Regions from separate parts of the Deinococcus roseus genome, predicted to be linked through region 2. Evidence: a T-box and tRNA genes for the amino acid it is inferred to sense, from the RefSeq annotation. Region 2 holds a T-box; the other holds one or more tRNA genes.
What was found. The T-box of region 2 lies ahead of IEY52_RS04630 (valine--tRNA ligase). A T-box ahead of a tRNA ligase gene usually reads a tRNA of that ligase, here a tRNA-Val.
Positions count from the first base shown of each region.

Region 1: it encodes a tRNA-Val, which carries the amino acid that the T-box ahead of IEY52_RS04630 (valine--tRNA ligase) is inferred to sense. The anticodon was not compared.

Region 1 is NZ_BMOD01000001.1:474,692-485,717, forward strand. Features, by position in the region: gene IEY52_RS02205 (endonuclease/exonuclease/phosphatase family protein) at 1-776, opposite strand, end outside; gene groL (chaperonin GroEL) at 926-2,563, opposite strand; gene groES (co-chaperone GroES) at 2,621-2,905, opposite strand; gene IEY52_RS02220 (SRPBCC family protein) at 3,109-3,540, opposite strand; gene IEY52_RS02225 (TatD family hydrolase) at 3,586-4,344, opposite strand; gene IEY52_RS02230 (serine hydrolase domain-containing protein) at 4,465-5,487, shown strand; gene IEY52_RS02235 (hypothetical protein) at 5,722-6,294, shown strand; gene IEY52_RS02240 (LptA/OstA family protein) at 6,291-7,172, shown strand; gene IEY52_RS02245 (LptA/OstA family protein) at 7,232-8,023, shown strand; gene IEY52_RS02250 (hypothetical protein) at 8,072-8,623, shown strand; tRNA gene IEY52_RS02255 (tRNA-Val) at 8,670-8,744, opposite strand; gene IEY52_RS02260 (metal ABC transporter ATP-binding protein) at 8,971-9,705, shown strand; gene IEY52_RS02265 (metal ABC transporter permease) at 9,721-10,536, shown strand; gene IEY52_RS02270 (RrF2 family transcriptional regulator) at 10,573-11,026, shown strand, end outside.
Region 2 is NZ_BMOD01000002.1:345,645-356,670, reverse strand. Features, by position in the region: gene IEY52_RS04680 (ABC transporter permease) at 1-263, opposite strand, end outside; gene IEY52_RS04675 (ABC transporter permease) at 260-1,282, opposite strand; gene IEY52_RS04670 (ABC transporter substrate-binding protein) at 1,527-3,236, opposite strand; gene IEY52_RS04665 (D-alanine--D-alanine ligase family protein) at 3,559-4,578, shown strand; gene IEY52_RS04660 (hypothetical protein) at 4,578-4,880, shown strand; gene IEY52_RS04655 (NAD(P)/FAD-dependent oxidoreductase) at 5,051-6,355, shown strand; gene IEY52_RS04650 (hypothetical protein) at 6,550-7,530, shown strand; gene tsaB (tRNA (adenosine(37)-N6)-threonylcarbamoyltransferase complex dimerization subunit type 1 TsaB) at 7,615-8,163, opposite strand; gene IEY52_RS04640 (HAD family hydrolase) at 8,644-9,369, shown strand; gene IEY52_RS04635 (DUF6636 domain-containing protein) at 9,373-9,765, shown strand; T-box leader at 9,962-10,205, shown strand; gene IEY52_RS04630 (valine--tRNA ligase) at 10,255-11,026, shown strand, end outside.

The sequences.
Region 1 (11,026 bases), on a different contig from region 2:
TGTGCAAAAGCATTGTCAAGTTGATTTTCAAGCTGGCGGTACAGGGGTCCCAGAGGGGGCATGTTGAAATCACCACAGGCCAGAAAAAGCCGGTTTTGTTGTTTTGCATTGTTGTGGGCTTCCAGCAGAACATTCACCCCTTCCTGGCGGACATGGCTGACCTTCTGGGCACGTTCATGCATTTTGTTCCCAAACTGGGGGTCCCAGGGGGCAGCATTCAGGCGGTGCCTGTCCAGGTGGGCTGTGACCATGTGCAGCGTTTTGCCCTGAACCTGCACGGTGGCTTCCAGCTCTATGTGAGGGGTGCTGGGAAACTCCAGTTTGCGCTTCTGCACCACAGGAAAACGGCTCAGGATGACCAGTTCATCCCCCTGTGCCATCTGCCAGCGAGGGTCCTGCTTCTGCAAAGCCGCAAACAATCTGGGACCAAAACTTTTGGCTTCCTGGACACACAGCAGGTCGGGTTTCACCTGATTCACTGTGGCCAGAATGGGCTTCATGCCTGCAATTCCTCCATGCAAGTTCCAGGTCATCACCCGGAGACTTGAAGAGGGCACTGGAGCAGGCCAGTGCAGTTGCAGGCCCATCAGCAGAAAAAGCCAGACCAGCACCACTGGAACCTGCATCAGCAAGACCCTCCAGCGCTTTTTGAACAGTGCCCACAACACCACCAGCACGGTGGGAATGATGTAAACATGCTGGGGGATGGAAGCCAGAAAAGTGTAAACCCAGTGGGTTTCTGCACGGGTCTGGTGCAGGTACCACAGGATCAGCATGGGAAGTACATTCAGGAGCAAACCCAAAAACAGAAGCATTGATGTGTAAGATACACATGTTGTGTATGAATTGGGTGAACAACCCATTTGATCTTAACAACAAAAACCCTCCTCCAAGAAGGAGGAGGGTTGAAATCCCAGAAGGATTTTTAGAAGTCCATGCCACCCATGTCAGGGCCGCCAGCAGGAGCAGGAGCGCCTTTGGGCTCAGGCTTGTCGGCGATGATGGCTTCGGTGGTCAGCACCAGGCTGCCGATGGAAGCAGCATTCTGCAGTGCGGTGCGGGTCACTTTGGCGGGGTCTACGATGCCAGCGGCGATCATGTCGTCCACGAATTCACCGGTGGCGGCGTTGAAGCCGTAACGGGGTTCTTTGTTGTTCAGCACGGTGTTGACAATCACACTGCCTTCGAAGCCAGCGTTGAAGGCAATCTGGCGGGCGGGCTCTTCCAGGGCACGCAGCAGGATGCGAGCTCCAGTGGCTTCATCGCCCTGCAGGGTGTCAGCAAGTGCACGCACAGCGGGGATCACGCGCAGCAGGGTGGTGCCCCCACCGGACACGATGCCTTCTTCCACAGCACTGCGGGCGGTGGAAAGGGCGTCCTCGTAGCGGTGCTTCTTCTCTTTGAGTTCGGTTTCGGTGGCAGCACCCACACGGATCACAGCAACGCCGCCCGCCAGTTTGGCCAGACGCTCTTGCAGTTTTTCACGGGCGTAGTCGCTGTCGGTGCTGTCGAGTTCGGCCTTGATGGCATTCACGCGGGCATCGATTTCGACCTGTTTGCCATAACCATCAATGATGGTGGTGGTGTCCTTGGTGATGCGGACGCGTTTGGCGCGGCCCAGCATGTCCAGGGTGGTGCTTTCCAGCTTGTAGCCGAGTTCTTCGGAGATGACCACGCCGCCGGTCACAGCAGCGATGTCTTTCAGCATTTCTTTGCGGCGGTCACCAAAGCCGGGGGCTTTCACAGCGGCAATGTTGAGGGTTCCACGCAGTTTGTTCAGCACCAGGGTGGCCAGGGCTTCACCTTCGAGGTCTTCGGAGATGATCAGCAGGGGACGACCCGTCTGGGCAGCACGCTCCAGCACGGGCAGCAGGTCTTTCAGGGCAGAGATCTTCTTCTCATTGATGAGGATCAGGGCCTCTTCCAGAACAGCTTCCATGCTGTCAGGGCTGGTCACGAAGTAAGCAGAGATGTAGCCCTTGTCGAACTGCATGCCTTCCACAACGTCCACTTCGGTGGCCAGACCACGGGACTCCTCTACGGTGATCACGCCTTCTTTGCCCACGCGGTCCATGGCGTTGGCAATTTCTTTGCCAATTTCGGCGTCGTTGGCAGAAATGCCAGCCACTTCTTCGATGGCTTTGCTGTCTTCCACGGGCACGGCCAGACGCTGAATTTCTTCAACGGCAGCCACAACGGCTTTTTCAATGCCGCGTTTCAGGGCCAGAGGGTTGGCTCCGGCGACCACGTTGCGCAGGCCTTCTTTGATGATGGCCTGGCCCAACACGGTTGCGGTGGTGGTGCCGTCACCGGTGATGTCGTTGGTCTTGGAGGCCACTTCTTTGAGCAGTTGTGCGCCAATGTTCTCGAGTTTGTCGTCGAGTTCAATTTCTTTGGCCACGGTCACGCCGTCTTTGGTGATGGTGGGGCTGCCAAATTTCTTCTCGATCACCACGTTGCGACCACGGGGGCCAAGGGTCACTTTCACAGCGTTGGCCACAGCATTGACGCCGCGTTCCAGTGAACGGCGGGCCTGCTCATCAAAAATCAGTTGTTTGGGCATGGGTTACTCCTTTACAGCACAGAGAGAAGGTTCAGGATGAACTGAGACTCGAAACGCTTACTCAACGATGGCGAGGATGTCGCGCTCGTTCAGGATGGTGTATTCGGTGCCTTCAATTTCTAGGGTGGTGCCACCATATTTGGCGAAGACCACAACGTCCCCCTCTTTGACTTCCACGGGGACACGGGTGCCGTTGTCCAGGGTTTTGCCCTGGCCCACAGCCACGACTTTGCCGCGCACGGGCTTCTCTTTTGCACTGTCGGGAAGAACGATACCGCCACGGGTGGTGGGGGCGTCTTGCACCAATTCGATCACGACACGATCACCATAGGGTTTCAGCATGGGTGGAACCTCCAAAACAAATCTTTCTGTGAGTACGCTGGCTGTCTCTCACCTGAAAAAACCCACCGGACATGACCAGCGCATGACTCAGTTTTGCCTCAGGCTTGAGTGTCAACCAACTCCAGTAGCTATTATAACCTCACTCATTCATGTGTCAATAGCTTGAACACAAGATGTGAGTGCATTTCGCTCAAGTTTACTGATTAAGAACGGGCAGGAAGTTGCTGGTTCAATTTTTCCACAGCCTGACGGATGGTCTTCTCCACACCCTTGCCATAAGGCACCACATTGGACAGCAGCATCAGGCTCATGGAACGCGGTTGCAAGGACATCTGGTAATTGATTTCTGTCTGACCGCCCTGATACTCGAACTTGAACGTGGAACGTCCATTGAGGTCCCCTTCAATCAGCAGTTGCATTTCCCGGCCTGGACGCACATCCACCACCGTCAACATCAGGCGCAGACGGCCCCGCACCAGCATCACCTCTGCCCCGACATTTCCACCCTTGATCAGGGTGAATTCCCATCCTGCGGGCCACCACTGGTGGTAATTTTCAAAATCCATGAACGCCTCGTAGACCTTCTGAGGCGCAGATTCCACTTTGATGCGTTCTCCTGCTTCTACTTTCGCCATGTTGCACCCATCGTAGCGCAGATGAAGGGAAAGGGTGATCGGGGGTTATTGGATCTGGTACACCCGTCGGGCATTCTGCACGGTGATCTGCTCGAAGGCTGCTTCTGAAAGGTCCAGCAATTCTGCCAGAAACTGTAGGGTGTAACGGGTGTACCCTGGACGGTTGGATTTTCCACGGTGGGGCATGGGAGCCAGAAAAGGCGCGTCGGTTTCCACCAGAATGCGGTCCAGAGGCACGGCTTTTGCAGCCTCTCTGAGTTCATGGGCATTTTTATAGGTCACGTTTCCTGCGAAAGAGACATGGAAACCCAGCTCCAGACCCGCCTCAATCAGGCCCATGTGTCCGTTGCAGCAATGCAGAATCCCCTGGTTCCAGCCGGCATTCTTCAGAACCTCCGCACAATCCAGACTGGCCTGCTCCCGGTTCTGTTTGTCGCGGGTGTGAATGATGACCGGTCTGCTGGTGCGTCTGGCCCAGTCCAGTTGCCACTCGAAAGCCGCAATCTGCACTTCTTTTGGAGCCGCATCCCAGTAATAATCCAGTCCGGTCTCCCCCACTCCGACCACACTGGGATGCCTGCCCAGTTCTTCCAGGTCTGTTCGCACTTCTGGCGTGTCCTGTAAGGCATCCGTGGGATGGAGGCCCACCACCGTGGAAATCCGGGCATCCTGTTCACTGAGGGCAATCACCTTGCGGGCATGCTCGGGGTCTGCGCCAATCGCCACCACATGGGTGAGGCCCAGTTCATTCAGGGCCTGCAGGGGGTCTTCGAGGTAATCCAGATGGCAGTGGGTGTCAATCATCAGGGGTTCATTTTAAAGCAGGAAACAGCACAGGAGGGACATGCTGAACCTGAGAAGTTCACAGTAGACAGTTCACAGCAAACCCTGGAACTTCCAGACAAAATGCACCATCCAAGAAGCATGATTCGAAACTTGTTGAAGGATGTGTTGCTGTCACTCCCATTTGTGGCTTTGCTGGCTTCCCAGGGGCAGGCCCTGGACCTCAGAAACATTCAGGCTGCTGCCCTTTATTCCCAGAGCCACCGGGGCAGTGCTCTGCTGGTGCTGCAGGATGGAAAAGAGATCTTTGCAGAAGCCGAAAACCGCTTTGACCTTTCCAGAGAACACATCCTGGCCAGTGGCAGCAAGAGTTTTTCCTGCACCATCGCAGTAGCATTGCAAGCAGAGGGGAAACTGAAGCTGGATGAACCGGTCAGCCAGAGCGTTCAGGAATGGCAGCAAGATCCCCAGAAATCCAGCATCACCATCAGCCAGTTGCTGCATTTCACCAGTGGACTTCCGGGGAAAATTGGACCCAGCATCGTGCGCCTGAACAAGGACATGTATGGAACAGCCATTAACACACCGCTGGCTGCAGAGCCAGGGAAGGTGTTCATGTATGGAAATTCGCATCTGGCGGTTTTTGGAGAGGTGGTCAAGCGCAAGACCGGGCTGGATCCCGCCATATACCTGCAAAAGCACATCCTGGATCCCCTTGGGGTGAAAGCTTCATGGCAAAGGGACCAGAAAGGCAACCCCAATCTGGCAGGCAGTGCCAGCATGACCGCACGGGACTGGGCCACTTTTGGCCAGATGGTCCTGCAAAAAGGACAGTGGCATGGGAAACAGGTTCTTCCTGCACAAGAACTGCAAAAATGCTTTCAGGGCAGCGAGGCACTTTCCACTTATGGCCTGAACTGGTGGCTGAACGTCCCTTTCAATGGCACCCTGGATGCTGGCGATGAAGTGCCTGTGCAACTGGCAAAAGCAGGCAAAGACCAGCAGCAAATTGCCCCCAGTGCCCCTCAAAATGTGGTGATGGCCGCTGGAGCCTTCAACCAGCGCCTTTACCTGCTGCCAGACGAGCATGTTGTGGTGGTGCGCTTTGGAGAAGGTGGAGACTGGAGCGACGAGGCCTTCCTGAAACTGCTGCTGGGAAAATGAATCTGTAAAATCAAGTCAAAAACATCCTGCAACTGCACAGAACATGCAAAAAAGGATGTTTTCTTTGTTCCTGCATTGTGAGGTCAAACTTTGACCCAGTGAGCCGATTTTGAAAACAACAGCCTCCCACATTAACAAACCATTGTGGCAGGGGTTACGGTGAAAGACCCTTACCTGCACTTCACGCTTTTCATGTCCTGATCAAGGACACTACTTATCGGAGGTCAAAACATCTTGCTACGCTATGCTTCCTGGGCATTCCTGGGGTTGTTGTTGCTGGGTCTGGTTCTGGCTTTGTTGCCCAGTCCTGCTGTACAGGCCGCTCAGGGGGTCAAACTGATTGGGGTCAGCATGAAGCTGTACCCGCAACAGGACCCTGACGCCGTATGGGAATTCCAGAGCAACACCATTCAGTACGATCCCATCGAGGGAAAGTCCGTTCTGAATGGCACCCAGAGCGGGAAACGCATGGTCAAAGGCACGCTGGACATGACCATCACTGCACCGGGAATTGAAATTGATCGGACAGATAACTTGCACATGAAAGAAGCTGTCCTTAACATTCCTAAACAGTGCACCACACTGAAAATCCAGAAAGACGTCACGATTGACCAGGCCAGTGGTTTCTCGGGTCAGCGTGTGCAGTACCGTGCCGCCAACACGGACATGACTGCAGATGCCATCACCGCTCCTTTTGACCTTGGACCGGAAACCCAGATGACCAAACCCAAACTCGTGAGCGATCTGGACGCACCTGAAAAATGCGTGCACGGTGAAATCGTAGAAAAACCGGAGGATGAAAAATGAAAAGAGCATGGATTGCCGTTGCCCTGCTGGGCGTGACTGCCCTGGCAGCAGACACCAAAGAACAGAGACTGCTGAAATTCGCTTCTGAGACCTTCAAAGGGGATGTCAGAAACGGACCCTACACCTTCACCGGAACCGAAAAAGAACCCGTGCAGGCCCAGGTCAGCAACCTGAAAATCACCAGCCTGAACGCTGTGTTCTCTGCCCCCTCGGGCAAAGCCATGACCGAAGCCGCTGGCCTGAGAACCGCTGAATTCACCAACACCGTGAAAGTCAGCCGTGGCCGTCTCTCCGCAGAAGGCCCCAGCCTCAGTTACTCCGAGGAGACCGGACAGGGCGTGCTGAAAGGCCCAGCCACCAGCGTCTTTGCCCCTGAAAAAGACGGCGATGATCCTGTGAACGTCAAGGCCAACCAGATGTCTTTCGATGTGGACACCAACATCTCCACCTCCACGGGCAAAGTCAGCCTGGTCAACGGACGCCAGACCGGAACCAGCGACAAACTGGTCTTCGATGAGAAGAAAGAACTGGGCATCCTGACCGGCAACGCCCAACTGGTCAAAAACCCCAAAGACGCCAAAGACAACAAACTGGTGATCACCGGAACCGAAGCCCGCGTGCTGACCAACGACAACAAGAAACTGCTGCTGGTCAAAGGCACCGTCAAACTCGTGGATGGAGACATCACCACCACCGGAACCACCGTGTACTACGATGACAAGGCCAACCGCGCCATTGTGATTGGTTCTCCTGCCAAGAGCTACAACGCCAAGAACAAGACCACCGTTTCGGGTGGTACGCTGGAGCAAAACACCGAGAAGAACACCGTGCGCATCTTCAAAGGCAACGTGGAATTCTCCGAGGCCCAGTTCAAGTAATCTGTAAGACCTCTCGCTTTCTTACATACCAGAAACCCGAAGCATGGAAGTGAACTGACATGAAACCCATCCAGCGCCTCACCTCCCTGCTTCTGTTTGTTGTCGGTGCAGCGGTCCTCGCCCAGGAAGAGGACACTGCGCCGACTTTCACGCTGGAACGCAAAGACAAAGTGATCATCATGAGCAAGCGCGGCCCGGACGAATCCGGTCTGGCGATCTTCTGCGATCAGGACCCCATCACCAAGGGCATTTTCTATGATCCCTCGGAAGAAGCCGTGGTGGCCACCATTGACGACAACCGCATCAAGGCCCCACTGGCTGTGATGGACAAGAAAGAAGGCGGGGACGGGCACCTGGAGATGTCCTCTGGCAAAGCCAATGAGGACGACGATGGAGACTGCCCCACCCTGGAGCCCCAGAGCACCGCAGGGGGCCTGAAAATCACCAAGGGCAAAACCCAGCTTTCCGGGGCCAAACTGGTCTACGACGAGAAAGACGGCCTTGCCAACATTGATGGTCCCATCACCTTCGAGCGCGAACAGAAAGACGGCAAACTGACCGGAACCAGTGAAAAACTGGTGGTGGATGTGGACAAGGACACCACCGTTTTAAAGGGCAACGTCAAACTGACCAGCGGCGAACGCACCAGCAGCGCCGATGAGGTCGAGTACAGCGAAAAGGACAATGTGGCGATCCTGAAAGGCACCGCCCAGAATCCTGCCCGGTCCACCAAGGGCAAAGAAGAACTGACCGCAGAGGTGATCCGCTACAACCTGGACACCAACGACGTGGTGGCAACCACCAAGAACAACTCCATCAAGGGGAAATTCGAGGATGAGGACAAAAAGTAAGGCAACAGAGCCAGATGTTGTTTTATCCCATCAAGCAAAAAGACAACTATGAATGATCAAAAAATACAAAAAATTCAGGAAATCTTGGATCCTCTCCTGGTCCAAATGCGAACTGATCATCCTTTAATCAGCAAGCTGGGTTCAGAGAATCTGGAATTTTTAACAAAAGCAGGCCTTCCTGTTGGGAGCAAGGTGCTTGATCTATTGAGTTCGGGCCTCTATTTCAGAGATCCAGACAATTTTCAAATTTTATCAATTCACAACAAAGAATTTATACGGTTTACAGGAGGAGATCATCGAGGAATAGGCTGTTTTCCCAAAAGTGACAAGGTGTACCTGGTATATCAGCTCATGGACGATACTATTGCCCATGGTCCTAAAATAAAATTGATCAATACAACTCTTGAAAATTTCATGTATTGTTTGGCTTTATACTTCGATGCCGCTACTGTAGAATCCAAGTATTCTTATCAGGATATGAAAAAAGAATTTCAACTGCTTGAACCTGACCTTCCCTTCAGAGAACCGGAAAGCTACTGGGATGATATGGATCACTTCTGGGACAATGCCATTCTTCGAGAACTGGGTGAAATCTATTGATCCAACAAATCAAAAACCCCTTCAGGAGAATCTGAAGGGGTTTTTCTGGTGGGCAGTGAGGGATTTGAACCCCCGACCCTCCGCTTGTAAGGCGGACGCTCTACCGCTGAGCTAACTGCCCGTGTTGCAAGCTCAAGTATTGTATTAAAGCTGCTCTGGTTCGTCAACCCCTGGAGCAGCAGAAGGCTGAAGGCAGAAAGCAGAAGGCAGAAAACAAACGGCCAGACCAGAGCTTTCTCCTCTGCCCCACCAGAAAAACCACCCAGCAAACCCACAAATTTACTCTTTTGATAAGTGTGTATCAATTCATATGCACTGCACCCGCCAGGGAGTACACTGTTTCCTTGATGCAGGAAGCGGCGATCGAAACCCAGGGGCTCCGTGTGCGTTTTGGCGACTTTGTGGCCCTGGACAACCTGACAATGCAAATTCCCAGCGGGTCTTTTCTGGCCGTGGTGGGTCCCAATGGTGCGGGCAAGAGCACCTTCATGAAAACCCTGCTGGGTCTGGTCACGCCAGAAAGCGGGCAGGTCAGGGTGCTGGGAAAACCTCCTGGAAGCACCCCCACCCAGATTGGTTATGTGCCCCAGATCAAAACCTTTGACCGTTCCTTTCCCGCCCTGGCAGTGGAACTGGTGCTGTCCGGGGTGCGGCGCGCCTGGCCTGGTCCTCTGAGGGCACCCGAACGCAAACTGGCCCTGGAAGCCCTGGAAAGGGTGGGAGCAGAGAGGCTGGCAGAGCGTGCACTGGGGCGGCTTTCTGGAGGAGAACTCCAGCGGGTTTACCTTGCCCGTGCGCTGGTTCGAAGGCCTGAGCTGATCCTGCTGGATGAACCCGCCACCGGGATTGACGCTCTGGGTGAAAAGGACATGTACCACATGCTGGAGGCTTATCGCAAGGAAAGCGGGGCCACCATCGCCATGATCACCCACGATTTTGATGTGGCCCGCTACCATGCCTCTTACGTGATCGTGATGAACCGGACGCTTTACGGGTGCGGTCATCCCTCCGCAGCGCTGTGTGAGGATTGCCTGTCCAGGGCTTACGGTCACGGCAAACACGACCACAAGAGGACCCTGTAAATGGAGCAACAGTAAATGGAACTCTTGCAGGATTTTCTGACCCTGCCCTTTTTGCAGCGCGCTCTGATGGCAGGCGTGGTGATTGGGCTGATGTGCGGGTATTACGGGGTTTTCATTGTGCAGCGTGGTCTGAGCTTTCTGGGTGATGGTCTGGCCCATGCGGCTTTTGGAGGGGTGGCCCTGGGATTGCTGCTGGGCTGGACACCGCTCTGGGTGGCTTTGCCCTTTACCGTGCTGGTCAGTCTGGGCATCACCTTCCTGCGTGAAAAGACAGAGTTGCAGGGAGACACCGCCATCGGGATTTTCTTTGCGGTTTCGGTGGCGCTGGGGGTGCTGTTTCTGGGCCTCAAGAAGGATTACACCGCAGATGCTTTCAGTTACCTGTTTGGCAGCATCCTGAGTGTGGGGACCACAGATCTGGTGGTGATTGGTGTGCTTTTGCTGGTCACGCTGGCCCTGATTCCAAAAACCTGGAAGCACCTTGCTTACAGCACCTTCGATCCAGAACTGGCCTCTTCAGATGGGGTGAACGTAAGGGGACTGAATTACTTTTTATCCGTGGTCATTGCGGTTACAGTGGTGGTGAGCGTCAAGGTGATCGGCATCGTGATGGTGGCGTCCTTTCTGGTGATCCCTGCCGCCTCGGCACGGCTGCGCAGCAGCACCCTCTACCAGATGACCCTGTGGTCTTCTGGACTGGCCGCACTCGCCAGTGTGGTGGGACTGCTGGCCTCCTACCTGATCAACGTTCCTTCCGGTTCGACCATCATTCTCGCTCAGGCGCTGTTTTTCATTCTGGCAGCGGTTCTCCCCAAAAAAACCCGTACTTGACGCACGGATTTTACGGGTTTAAGGTGGTATCAGATTATGTGGATCTCGACCAAAGCACAGTACGGGCTGCGTGCCCTGATTGAAATCGGCAAAACCCCTGCCCAGGCGGTTCCGCTCAAAGATGTTGCAGAGAAGCAGGACATCAGCCAGCACTACCTGGAGCAGATTGCCTCCAACCTGCGCCGTGCCGGTTTCATCCGCAGCGTGAGGGGTGCCCATGGAGGCTACAGGCTGTCCCGTGCCCCAAAAGACATCCGGGCCTGGGATGTGGTGGTGACCATGGAAGGCAGCCTTGCTCCGGTCAGTTGCCTGGAAGATTCCGATTCCTGCAGCAAAACCGGAAGCTGTGCCACCGAAACCCTGTGGAAACGTGTAGAAGATGCCGTTCGGGATGTGCTGTACAACACCACCCTGGAAGACCTGATCCGGGAAAACGTGCAAATGGAGCACAACAGGCTGGTTCAGCTTGAGCCCTTCTACGCACCGCAGT
Region 2 (11,026 bases):
ACCCCCCAGATCAGGCCCCAGTAGATGTCATAGCCACCAGCCGCCAGCCCGAACACGTGCTCTTTGGAGGGTGGGGTGGGCAGTGCTGAAAATCCTTCGCGCACCATGCTGTTGGGGACCGTGAAGGTGGTTGGGAGGTTGCGGATGTCCTCGGTGAGGGGGGCAAGCACAGGAGCGAACAGGGCCATCACCAGGAAGGCCAGAATGATCAGCATGCCAATCAACCCGAGGGGGTTTTTTCTGAATTTCTTCCAGATGTTCATTCGTATCGGATCCTTGGGTCAATGATGCCATAGAAGATGTCCACCAGCAGGTTGATCAGGGTCACGGTGGTGGCGGCAAACAGGGCGAAACCGATCACTGAGGGGATGTCGATGGTCTGGGCGGCCTGGGAGGCCCACAGGCCCACACCCGGATAAATGAAGATGGTTTCGGTGATGATGGAACCACTTAAAAGACCAATCAGGATGCTGCCCAGCACGGTGATGACGGGAATCAGGGCATTGCGCAGGGCGTGTTTGACCACAATGGCAGTGGTGGGCAAGCCTTTGGCTTTGGCGGTGCGCACGTAATCCTGCCTGAGCACATCGATCACGTTGCTGCGCACCACCTGAATCAGCTGGGGCGAGATCACAAAGGTGAGGGTGAGCACGGGCATGAACAGGTGTTTGATCAGGTCGAGGACGATGTCCCATTTGCCTGCAAACAGGGAAGGGAAGAACAGGAAACCATCGGTGGTGGGAAGCCCTGCGGTGAGGCTCAGGATGGTGTTGATGCGGCCTGGTTCAAACCATTGCAGGATGCCGTAAAACACAGTGATCACAAAGATCCCGACCACAAAGGTGGGGAAGCCGTAAGCGATGATGGAGAGCACCCGAATGGTGTGGTCAAACCAGCTGTTGCGGGTCACTGCGGTGAGGATGCCCACACTGATGCCAAACAGGGCAATCACCACGATGGCCACCAGGGCCAGTTCCATGGTGGCTGGAATTTTGATGGCCAGTGCCTCAACCACCGGAAGGTGAGCGGTGCGCGAGTAGCCCAGGTTGCCATGGAAAACCTGCTCCAGCCAGATGCGGTACTGGGTGAAGAAGTCTGCGTCCAGGTGGTAACGCTCGATGATTCCTGCAATGAAGGCAGGCTGGGCCTGTTTTTCGCTCTGGGCGAAAGATGCGGCGCGGATGTCGGCAGACAGAAACTGCGTCAGTCCGAAAATCAGCACGGATATTCCGAACAGGATGAGCGGCAGTTGCAGCACACGCCGAAGGATGAATGTGAACACGGATCACCTCTGAAACTGAATCTGTTGCCCCTGGGGAATGCCGGGAGGGTGGCGTCAAGGCAATCACCCAGACAATTGGGCCACTTCGTGCTTTGTTTTACCACACCACATGGTCAAAAGACAGACAGAAAGTACGGCTTCAAGCACAGTCAAAAGCACTTTTCCCCAATTTTCAACAAAAGAGCCAAACAGCTTTCAACAAAACAGCAGCGACCCTGAGGTCGCCACTGTAGAATGTTTCAGCTTACTTGCTGATGGTGTAGTAGTAGTCGTCGGCAAAGACGGGGTTGATCAGGCGGCCTTTGACCCAGTCACGCTGCACGAAGGGGAACAGCTCCTGGTACAGGGGAATGAAGGGGGTGTCGTTGTAGGCGATCTGCTGGATCTGGCGGTACAGGGCCACACGCTTCTTGCTGTCGGTGCTGGTCACGGCTTCGGAGATCAGACCGTCCAGTTTGGTGTTCTTGTAGCCAATCTGGGTGGGGTAGTTGCCGCTGGACTGCAGGAAGGGGAAGGCGAAGTTGTGGGGATCGGCGTAGTCTGCACCCCAGGCTCCAGCCCACACGGTCATCTGGCTGTTCTGGCCCTGTGCAATGACCTGGCTGAAAGGCAGTTCGCGCACTTCCACTTTGAATTTGGGGTTGAGGCTTTCCAGGTTCTTCTTGAGGATTTCCAGGGCACCTTTGCGCTTGGTGTTGCCGCTGTTGAAGAACACGGGCAGGGTGAAGCCGTTCTTCCAGACCTGGCCTTTCCAGGCGGCCTTGAGGTACTTGGTGGCGAGGTTCTTGTCGTACTTGTACTTGGGCAGGTTGGTGCTGTAGCCCAGCAGGCCCTTGACGATCACGGAGCTGGGGTGGGTTGCAGCGCCCAGCAGCACGTCTTTGATCAGGGCGTCGTAGTCCATGGCAGCAGCGAAGCCTTTGCGCACATTCACGTCACTGAAGAAGTTGGAGGGAATGCCGTTGCCGTCCAGTTTGCCACTGCCCAGGTAGTTGGTGCCCTGGCCGTTGATCTTCTGGTTCATGAAGAATGCGGTGAGGGACAGGGTGGTGTCCTCAATGATCTTCACACCAGCGGAGCCCTTGACGCGGGGGATGGAGGGACGGTTGACGAAGGCGAGGTCTGCATCACCGGCTTCCAGCATCTTGATGCGGGTGTTCTCGTCAGACACGTTCTGCACGATCACGCGGGTCAGTTTGGCAGGAGCGCGCCAGTAGGCATCGTTGCGCTTGAGGATCACGTTCTGGCCCACGTCATAGCGCTCCAGCACGAAAGCACCGGTGCCCACGGGAGGCTTCTTGGCGTACATGGTGGTGCCCGCTTCGGGGTTGTTGAATTTTTCCCAGTCCTTGGCGGTGCCGCTCCAGTCGCCTGCTTTTACAGCTTCATCTTTGTTGTAGATGTTGGCGTAGGGGGAGGCCAGGATGGAGATGAATGCAGAGAAGGGTGCAGCCAGGTTGAACACCACGGTGTCGTCGCCTTTGGCCTGGATGGCTTTGGCGATGTCGTCGAAACCAATTTTGCCGCCTTTGCGGATCAGGTCGGTGGAGCCCAGCAGGGGCTCGATCAGCAGCTGTGCAGGGCCGCCATCCACGGAGAGCACCAGGGAACGCTGGATGCTGTACACCACATCGTCAGCGGTCAGGGGCTGGCCGTTGGTGAACTTCACGCCTTTGCGCAGTTTGATGGTGTAGGTTTTGCCGCCGTTGGTGACTTCGGGCATGGCAGCCGCAAGCTGGGGAACAAACTTGCTGGCGTTTTCGCCTTCGGGGAAGTACAGGGTTTCCAGCACGTTCTGCAGGATTTCACCGCAGCCCTGCTCGTAGCAGTCGGCAGGATCGAAGGTGCGCCAGTCACCGATTTCCACATCGGTGAGGATTCCAGGGTTTTTGACTTGAGCGCCTGCAACAGAAGCAAGCATTACGGCACTGAGCAAGAATGCACGTTTGAGCATGTACGTACCAACCTTTCCTTTGAGAGCTAGGCAAATTTGGACAAAGTTTAACATCTATATTTGTCTAGTGCAATGGATGTTGGATCCAGCCTGTCAAAAATGGACCAAGACTAAAGATTTCAGGTTTTGTGTCTTATGGACGGTATCTTCCCCGTTCTGCACTGCGACAAGTCAAACGTGTGATCCCGCAAGATTCCTGCAAAATGTTTCTGAGAACTGTGACATCTGGCACAAGAGGTCAGGGAAATCCTCAGGTGCGCTTTCAGGTGAGGCAGGACAACTGACCATGGTGAACCGTGGCTCACCCCCTATACTGATGGGCATGAAGATTCGGATTTTGCTGCTTGCCGGAGGCCAATCTGGCGAGCATGAAGTGAGTTTAAACAGCGCAAAAAGCATTCTGTCCAACCTTCCAGAAGACCGTTTTGAAGTGACCCCCGTGGTGATCACCAAGCAGGGCAAATGGCTGTCCCTGCCTGAAAGCCAGCAGGCCCTCACTGCAGGGCAGGCAGAGAGCGGAGGAGAGATGCTGCTGGCCGCCGCCAGTGTAGCCGGAGAACACAATGTGGTGTTTCCTGTGCTGCACGGACCCATGGGAGAAGATGGCACAGTGCAGGGCTTCCTGACCCTGGCCGGGATTCCTTTTGTGGGCAGTGGGGTGCTGGGAAGCGCTGTGTGCATGGACAAGATCATGACCAAGCAGGCCCTTGCTTCTGCAGGCATTCCACAGGTGCCCTGGGCTGCAGTGTCCCGCAGTGAATGGAAAAAAAATCCCGAACCGGTGTTGCAAACTGCGGCAGCTCTGGGCTACCCGGTGTTCGTGAAGCCCGCCAACATGGGGTCCAGTGTGGGCATCAGCAAGGCCAGGCATGCCGATGAGCTCCACCAGGCCCTCACCCTGGCCTTCCATTACGACCGCCGGGTGATCCTGGAAGCCATGACCCCCGAAAAACCCCGCGAAGTGGAAGTGGGCATTCTGGGCAACGATGACCCTCGGGCCAGTGTGGTGGGTGAACTCTCCTTCGACAGCGACTTCTACGATTACGAAACCAAATACACCGATGGTCTGGCCCAGATGCACATCCCGGCCCGCATCCCTGAAGAGGTGCAGCGCGAGATTCAGGAACATGCCCTGAAAGCCTTCAAAGCCCTGGACTGTGCAGGACTGGCACGGGTGGATTTCTTTTACCTGCCAGAAAGCGGGAAACTGTACCTGAATGAACTCAACACCATGCCCGGTTTCACCCGCACCAGCATGTACCCCAAACTCTGGGAAGCCAGTGGTCTGGGTTACAGCGAACTGGTCACCCGACTGGTTGAACTGGCCCTGGAAGAACGTTGATGCATCCTGTCTTGCGATTCGTGCTGGGTTTTGCTTTGTGTGCAGGGGTGGGCCTGGGTCTGATGTGGCTTCTGGGGGCCATCAACACGGAGCAGTGCAAGTACCGCACCATCGGCTTTCTGGTGGTGCCCCTGATTCTGGGACCCCTCAGCATTGGTCTGGCCGCCAACCGCCGCATGATCGAGAACGGCTGGGGGCCCTTCAATGTGGGCATGATTGCCGCCTCGGTGTTTCCGGTGCTCTGGAAAGCGGTGCTGGGGATTGCTGCACTGAATGGTTTATGTGGAAAAGGAACAATGTGAATTCACCAGTATAAACGGTTACAGATTCAAAACAAACCCGTTTGATCACCTTGCTGCACCGTTGCAGGCCCTAAGCTGAAATCATGATCCCCTCAGGGAAAACCCTGAGGGGTTTTCGTGCTTAGCCATCCCACCTGAACCCATCACCATCCGAATCACAGAGGGCAGCCATGCAAAGAACAAAAAACACAACGCGTCACAATTCTGCTCCTGTGCGGGTGGTGCTGCTGGGCAGTGGCTACACCAGCATTCACGCTTACCGGTCTCTGGTGCGCAGGCTCCGACCACGCATTGGCAAGGACCTGCACATCACCCTGATCACCCGGGACACCCACCATGCTTTTCATGGCTGGACTGGAGACGCTCTGGCCGGGTACATCCCTGTGGAACACACCCTCACCCCACTGGAATGCATTTTCCCTCTGGCCCAGCGCATGCAGGGAATGGTGGAAGGGGTGGACCTGCAACACCAGCAGGTGCAGGTGAAGACCGAAAGTGGAATCCAGCAGGTGCCCTACGACCATCTGGTGATTGGGCTGGGTTCTTCTGATCCTTTTGATCGCATCCAGGGCCTTGCAGAGCACGGTTTTTGCCTGAAAAGCATCCATGAGCTGCACCGTTTGCGCACCCACCTGATCGCCAGATTGCAGGCTGCCCAGAACACCCAGGACACATCAGAAAGGGAACGGTTGCTGCACTTCACCCTGATTGGCGGAGGGTATGCTGGGGTGGAAATCGCTGCTGCCCTGCGGGGATTTTTTGAACAGCAGGTCACCCATCATCCCATCTTGCAAACCTGTGTTCCCAGAATTGAATTGATTCACGCCCATGAAGAGCTTTTGCCAGAATTGCTGGCCAGATACCCCAGGTTGCAACGCTATGCCCTGCAGCAGTTGCAGGACCTGCACATTCAGGTGATTCCTGGAACCCGCATTCAGAAAGTGAAAGCAGGGTGCTGTGTCACTTCCACCGGAGCAACCCTGCCTGCAGGCATGGTGATTGCCACGGCGGGCATCAGTCTGGGTGTGCTCAAAGGCACTGAAATGCTGCCCAGAGATGAGCGCAAACGCCTGCGTGCCAACGACCACATGCAGGTGCAGGGCCACGGCAACCTGTGGACAGCCGGAGACATTGCCAACATTCGCAGGCCCTTTCAGCAGGGTCCCTGCCCCACAAATGCCCTTTGGGCCATCATGGGTGGGATGCATGCTGGAGACAATCTGGCCCGTGCCATACAGCGCAAACCCCTGCGGCCCTTCTGGTTTCCAGGGCTGGGTCAGTCTGCCAGCTTTGGTCCTGGACGGGCCATCGCAGAACTCTGCACCTTGCAATTCACGGGTCAGGTGGCTTTTTTGATGCGGCTGGGTTTTTTTCTGATGTTCATGCCGCATTTGCCTTACGCCTGTCTGGTCTTAAAGGATTGGTTAAGGTTGCGCCAGCGCCTGAAACCCAGCACCACCCTGAAAACCGCCTGATGAAAATGAGAAAAAGCATTATAATACGAAAGATCACTGGTCTCAAACGACTGCTGTCACAACATCTCCTGTGCATCCGGTTTACCCTGGAACCATAAGCCACAAGGGCGTCATTTTGCTTCCATTCCACAGCCTGATTCCGATTCCTGTCACATCAGACAGGAGCTGTCCTGTCGCAGGAGGAACATCATTCCATGAACACTTTTGCCTTTCTTGCCTACCCCAGAGAAATTTCTCAGGATCTGGCCAAACTGACCCATCTGCCTGCTCTGAAACTCATCCCAGATGCAGCTTACGAATACGCCATGCGCAAATTTCCCATTCGCCCTGTGTTGACAGGCCACCTGCAGACTTCACAGCATCCTGTGCGTGGACATGTGATCAGTGTTCCCCTCACGGCCAACCACCTGAAAAGCCTGCCTGCAGAAGAGGTCCATGCCAAAATCAGCGAGGCCATCAGCCATGCCCGTGACCTGGGAGCCAGCATGATTGGTCTGGGCGCACTCACTGCAGAAGTGAGTGGTGCAGGGAAGGCTTTCCAGTCTCGCAAAGACATCAGCATCACCAGTGGCGCTGCTTACCGGGCTGCCAGCATCGTGCTGGAAATCGAACGGCTGCTCAAGCACCTCCCCAGAAAACCCACCATCACCCTGGTCGGGTCGGACGTTGTGCTGGCTTCTGCGTTGCTGCCCGTGATTCAGAAAATCCATGGCATCCATCAGGTGACAGTGGATCCCGAGCCCACCCCCATGAAATTGCGCGAAGCAGATTTGCTGGTGCTGCTGGGCGACACCAGCAACCTGCAGATCCGCAGTGAACACCTCAAGTACAACGCCATGGTGCTCAATGCCTCCAGAGGGCGGGCCATGGACCCCAGAATCAGCCGGGACCGTTCAGATGTGATTGTCACCGATCCCAGCATTTTCAATCCAGCCATTCGCATTCAAAGCATCCCTGGCTACTCCAAAACCCTTTGCCCCAGCCTGACCGAAACCATCTTGCTCAGCCTGGAAGGGCACAGGGGCCATTTTGCCCTCGGTGGGCCAGACAGCGCGCAAATTGAACAGCTGCTCTTGCTGCTGAAAAAACACCAGAATTTGCACTTCGATTTTGTGCCCAGACAGGTGCGACCCGCACGCACCACCCAGCTGCAGGGATCTGCAGGCTGGATCTGATGTGAATCTGCAGGGTTGATTTCAACAGCATGAAGGCAAACAAGGAGGGCATGTCCTCCTTTCACTTTCTGCAGCAATCAGAAATCACAAATAATGCAGTTTCCAGTCCTGGATGCCATGCTGATCTGCCAGTTTCCCCAGCATTTCTCCAGAGACCCTGGCATCAGAGAGGATCTGTCCACCAGCGGCCTCCACCTGGGCTGCAAAATCAGCCAGAGGGTATTTTCCCTCAGGGATCAGGGTTTGCAGGATTTCACCTGCTTTGATTTCATAGAGGGCAGCGTACACATTGCCTCTGCGGGCATCCAGCGTGACCCCAATTTTTCCCTCATGAGACGCGGCCATGGCCATCAGGGTGCTGAGGCCCAGCACTTCTGCTCCCCAGGCCCTGGCCAGCCCCAGAGCATAACTGGCAGCCACCCGGACCCCGGTGTAGGAACCCGGACCCACTCCAACCACCAGACGGTCTGCTTTGAAAGGCAAACCTGCAGTGGAAAAAAGGTTTTGTACCTCGGGCGCAATGCGCTGGGCATGCAGCCTTTCCAGCCTTTCGCAATAAGAAAATGTGCCTTCTGGAGTCAGAAGGGCCAGGCTCAGGTCAGGGGTTGCGGTGTCAAGGGCTAAAGTCAGCACGCTAACACTTTACAGGGTTCAGGGTTGGGAAAGGCGCACACCAGCAGATGACTGGCTCTGTGTGGATCTGCAGTGGACCTTGTTGTTCAATGAAACGCGACAGTGAGGTCAAGATGCCACAAAAAACCCCCCGACTTTCCAGGTCAGAAGGTCGGGCACTGGACTGGATTTTTTTCAGTCCAGATCGCGTTTGAGCATGGCGCGTTCTTTGATCATGTTCATGAGAGAAGTGAACCCCACCACCAGCAGGGGTCCGGCCAGCGCAGCCCCAAGGATAATGTAAATTGCATCCATGTTTACAGAATAGCGTGAGAAACTTAAATCAAACTGTAGTGCTCTTGGGCAAATCATTACAAAAATGATCTGGAAAACATGACGTGAAGGGCAATAAAAATGAAGATTTGATGTGCTTTTGATGGAGATGCTGTGAAGTCTATGCTGATTTTGCTGTTGCAAATGGGCATGTGTTTTAGTGGAGCCATGCTGAAGACCCTCTTTTTTGACATTGATGACACGCTCTTTGACCATTACAACAGCATGCAGGCCGCATTTGAACGCATTTACCACCAGACCCCGGAGTTCCAGACCCGCCCCCTCCCAGAAATGCACGCTCTGCACAAAAAAGTGCTGGAAGAGGTGCATGACCTTTATGTCATTCCCAGGCTCATGACTTTGCACGAAGCCCGCAAAAAACGTTTTGAAATTTTGCTGGAACAGTGTGGCACCACCAACGGCACCCTGGCAGAACGTCTGAAAGACGATTACCGCACCACTTTTCTGGAATCCCGCATCCTGCTGGAAGGCACCGAAAAATTGCTTGCTGACCTGAAGGGCAAAGTGAAAATCGGAGTGATTTCCAACAACAGCATAGAAGAGCAAACCGAAAAGCTCCAGACGCTGGGCATTTACGACTTCATTGATGTGTGGGTGATGTCCGGTGAATTCGGATTTGGCAAGCCCGATCCCAGAATTTACCAGATTGCCCTGGAACGTGCAGGTTGTGCTGCACACGAAGCCATGATGATCGGGGACGACCATGCAAAAGATGTGGAGGCCGCCCAGAAAGCAGGCATCCGTGCCATCTGGCTCAACCGTTTTGGACACCCTGCACCATCCCCAGATGTGACACAGATCACCAGCCTTGCAGACCTGTATGCTCTGGAAGAATTGCAGGGACTCCTGTCTGCAACTGAACCCAAGAGGTGAAACATGAAAATTTTGCTGTCGCTGATGCTGGCTTTGCTGGGCTGCTCTTTTGCCCAGAACCTGCAAGGGTTCCAGACCCCTTCTGGCAACATCCACTGCATGCTCTTTGACAGTGAACTGCGTTGTGATCTGGGCACCATCACAGCCAGGGTGCCTCCCAGACCAAAAGACTGCGAATTGGACTGGGGAAATGCTTTTGGGATGTCCTTAAAAGGCAAAGCCCAGCGCATCTGCCATGGGGACACCGTGATGAATCCCAATTATCCCGTTTTGCAATATGGAAAAACCTGGAAGAAAGCAGGTTTTGTTTGCACCTCGCTGAGTTCTGGCCTCAGCTGCACCAACAAAGACAAACATGGATGGGTGCTTTCAAAGGGCAGGCAGGTGATTTTTTAGCGGTCAGCGGTGAGCATGAAAACGTCTGTCCTGCGGGAAAATCTGCAAATCATGCAGGGACGCCTGTCCAGCAGCCCCTCCAGCCCTACCCTGGCCCAGAGAAGCCCAGGAAAATCATTTGCTGATGGCTGACGGCTGAAAGCTGACCGTCTAAGCCACCCACCCGATGTACAGCACGAGGCTTTTTGCTATACTCTAAAACGCCTTGATGGGGAAGAGTACCCGAGAGGTGGCGCTCAACAGAGAGACCCCGGAAGCTGAAAAGGGGTTGGGAAGCCACTCGGGGAAGGTCGCCCCGGAGCCTGCAGCAGAACGTGCCTGATCAAAGGGCACCAGTAGACCTGCACGGGTCAGCCCGAAACAGCTGTTCAAGTGCCCCGTTTTGTCGGGGAATTGCGGTGGTACCGCGGGAATGTGTGAATCCACGTCTCGTCCGCTTGTCGGATGGGGCGTTTTTGTTTTGTGCCCGGAGCTGTTTCAGGAGGTCTTATGAAAGAACTGTCCAAGTCTTACGATCCCAGAGCCATTGAGCCTCGCTGGGTCAGCAAATGGGGCGATGAGCCTTTCCGCGCAGATGCCACCAGCGGCAAACCCCCCTTCACCATCGTGATTCCTCCACCCAATGTCACCGGGAATTTGCACCTGGGGCATGCGCTGGACAACACCCTGATCGACACCCTGATCCGTTACAAGCGCATGGCGGGTTTTGAAGCCCTGTTCCTGCCCGGAACCGACCACGCCGGAATTTCCACCCAGTGGGTGGTCACCAAGCAACTGGCAGTGGAGGGCGTCAACCGTTTTGACCTGGGCCGCGAAAAATTCCTGGAGAAAGTCTGGGAGTGGAAAGCCCAGTCTGGCGGCCAGATCGTCAACCAGTTGAAAACGCTGGGGGTGTCCTGTGACTGGACCCGCGAGCGTTTCACCATGGATGAAGGGCTGTCCAGGGCCGTGCGCCAGCAGTTCATTCAATTGTTCCATGAAGGGCTGGCTTACCGCGGAGAGCGCATCGTCAACTGGGATCCCGTTGGACAGACCACCCTCTCTGACCTTGAGGTGAAACGCGAGGTCAAGAAAGGGAAGATGTACACGCTGTCCTACAAACTGGAAGACAGCACCCTGGCAGCAAGCAACGGTGAAGCCGGAGAAATCCGCATTGCCACCGTGCGTCCCGAAACCATCTTTGCGGATCAGGCCATCGCCGTGCACCCCGAAGATGAACGTTTTCAGCACCTGGTGGGCAAAAAAGCCCGAATCCCCCTCA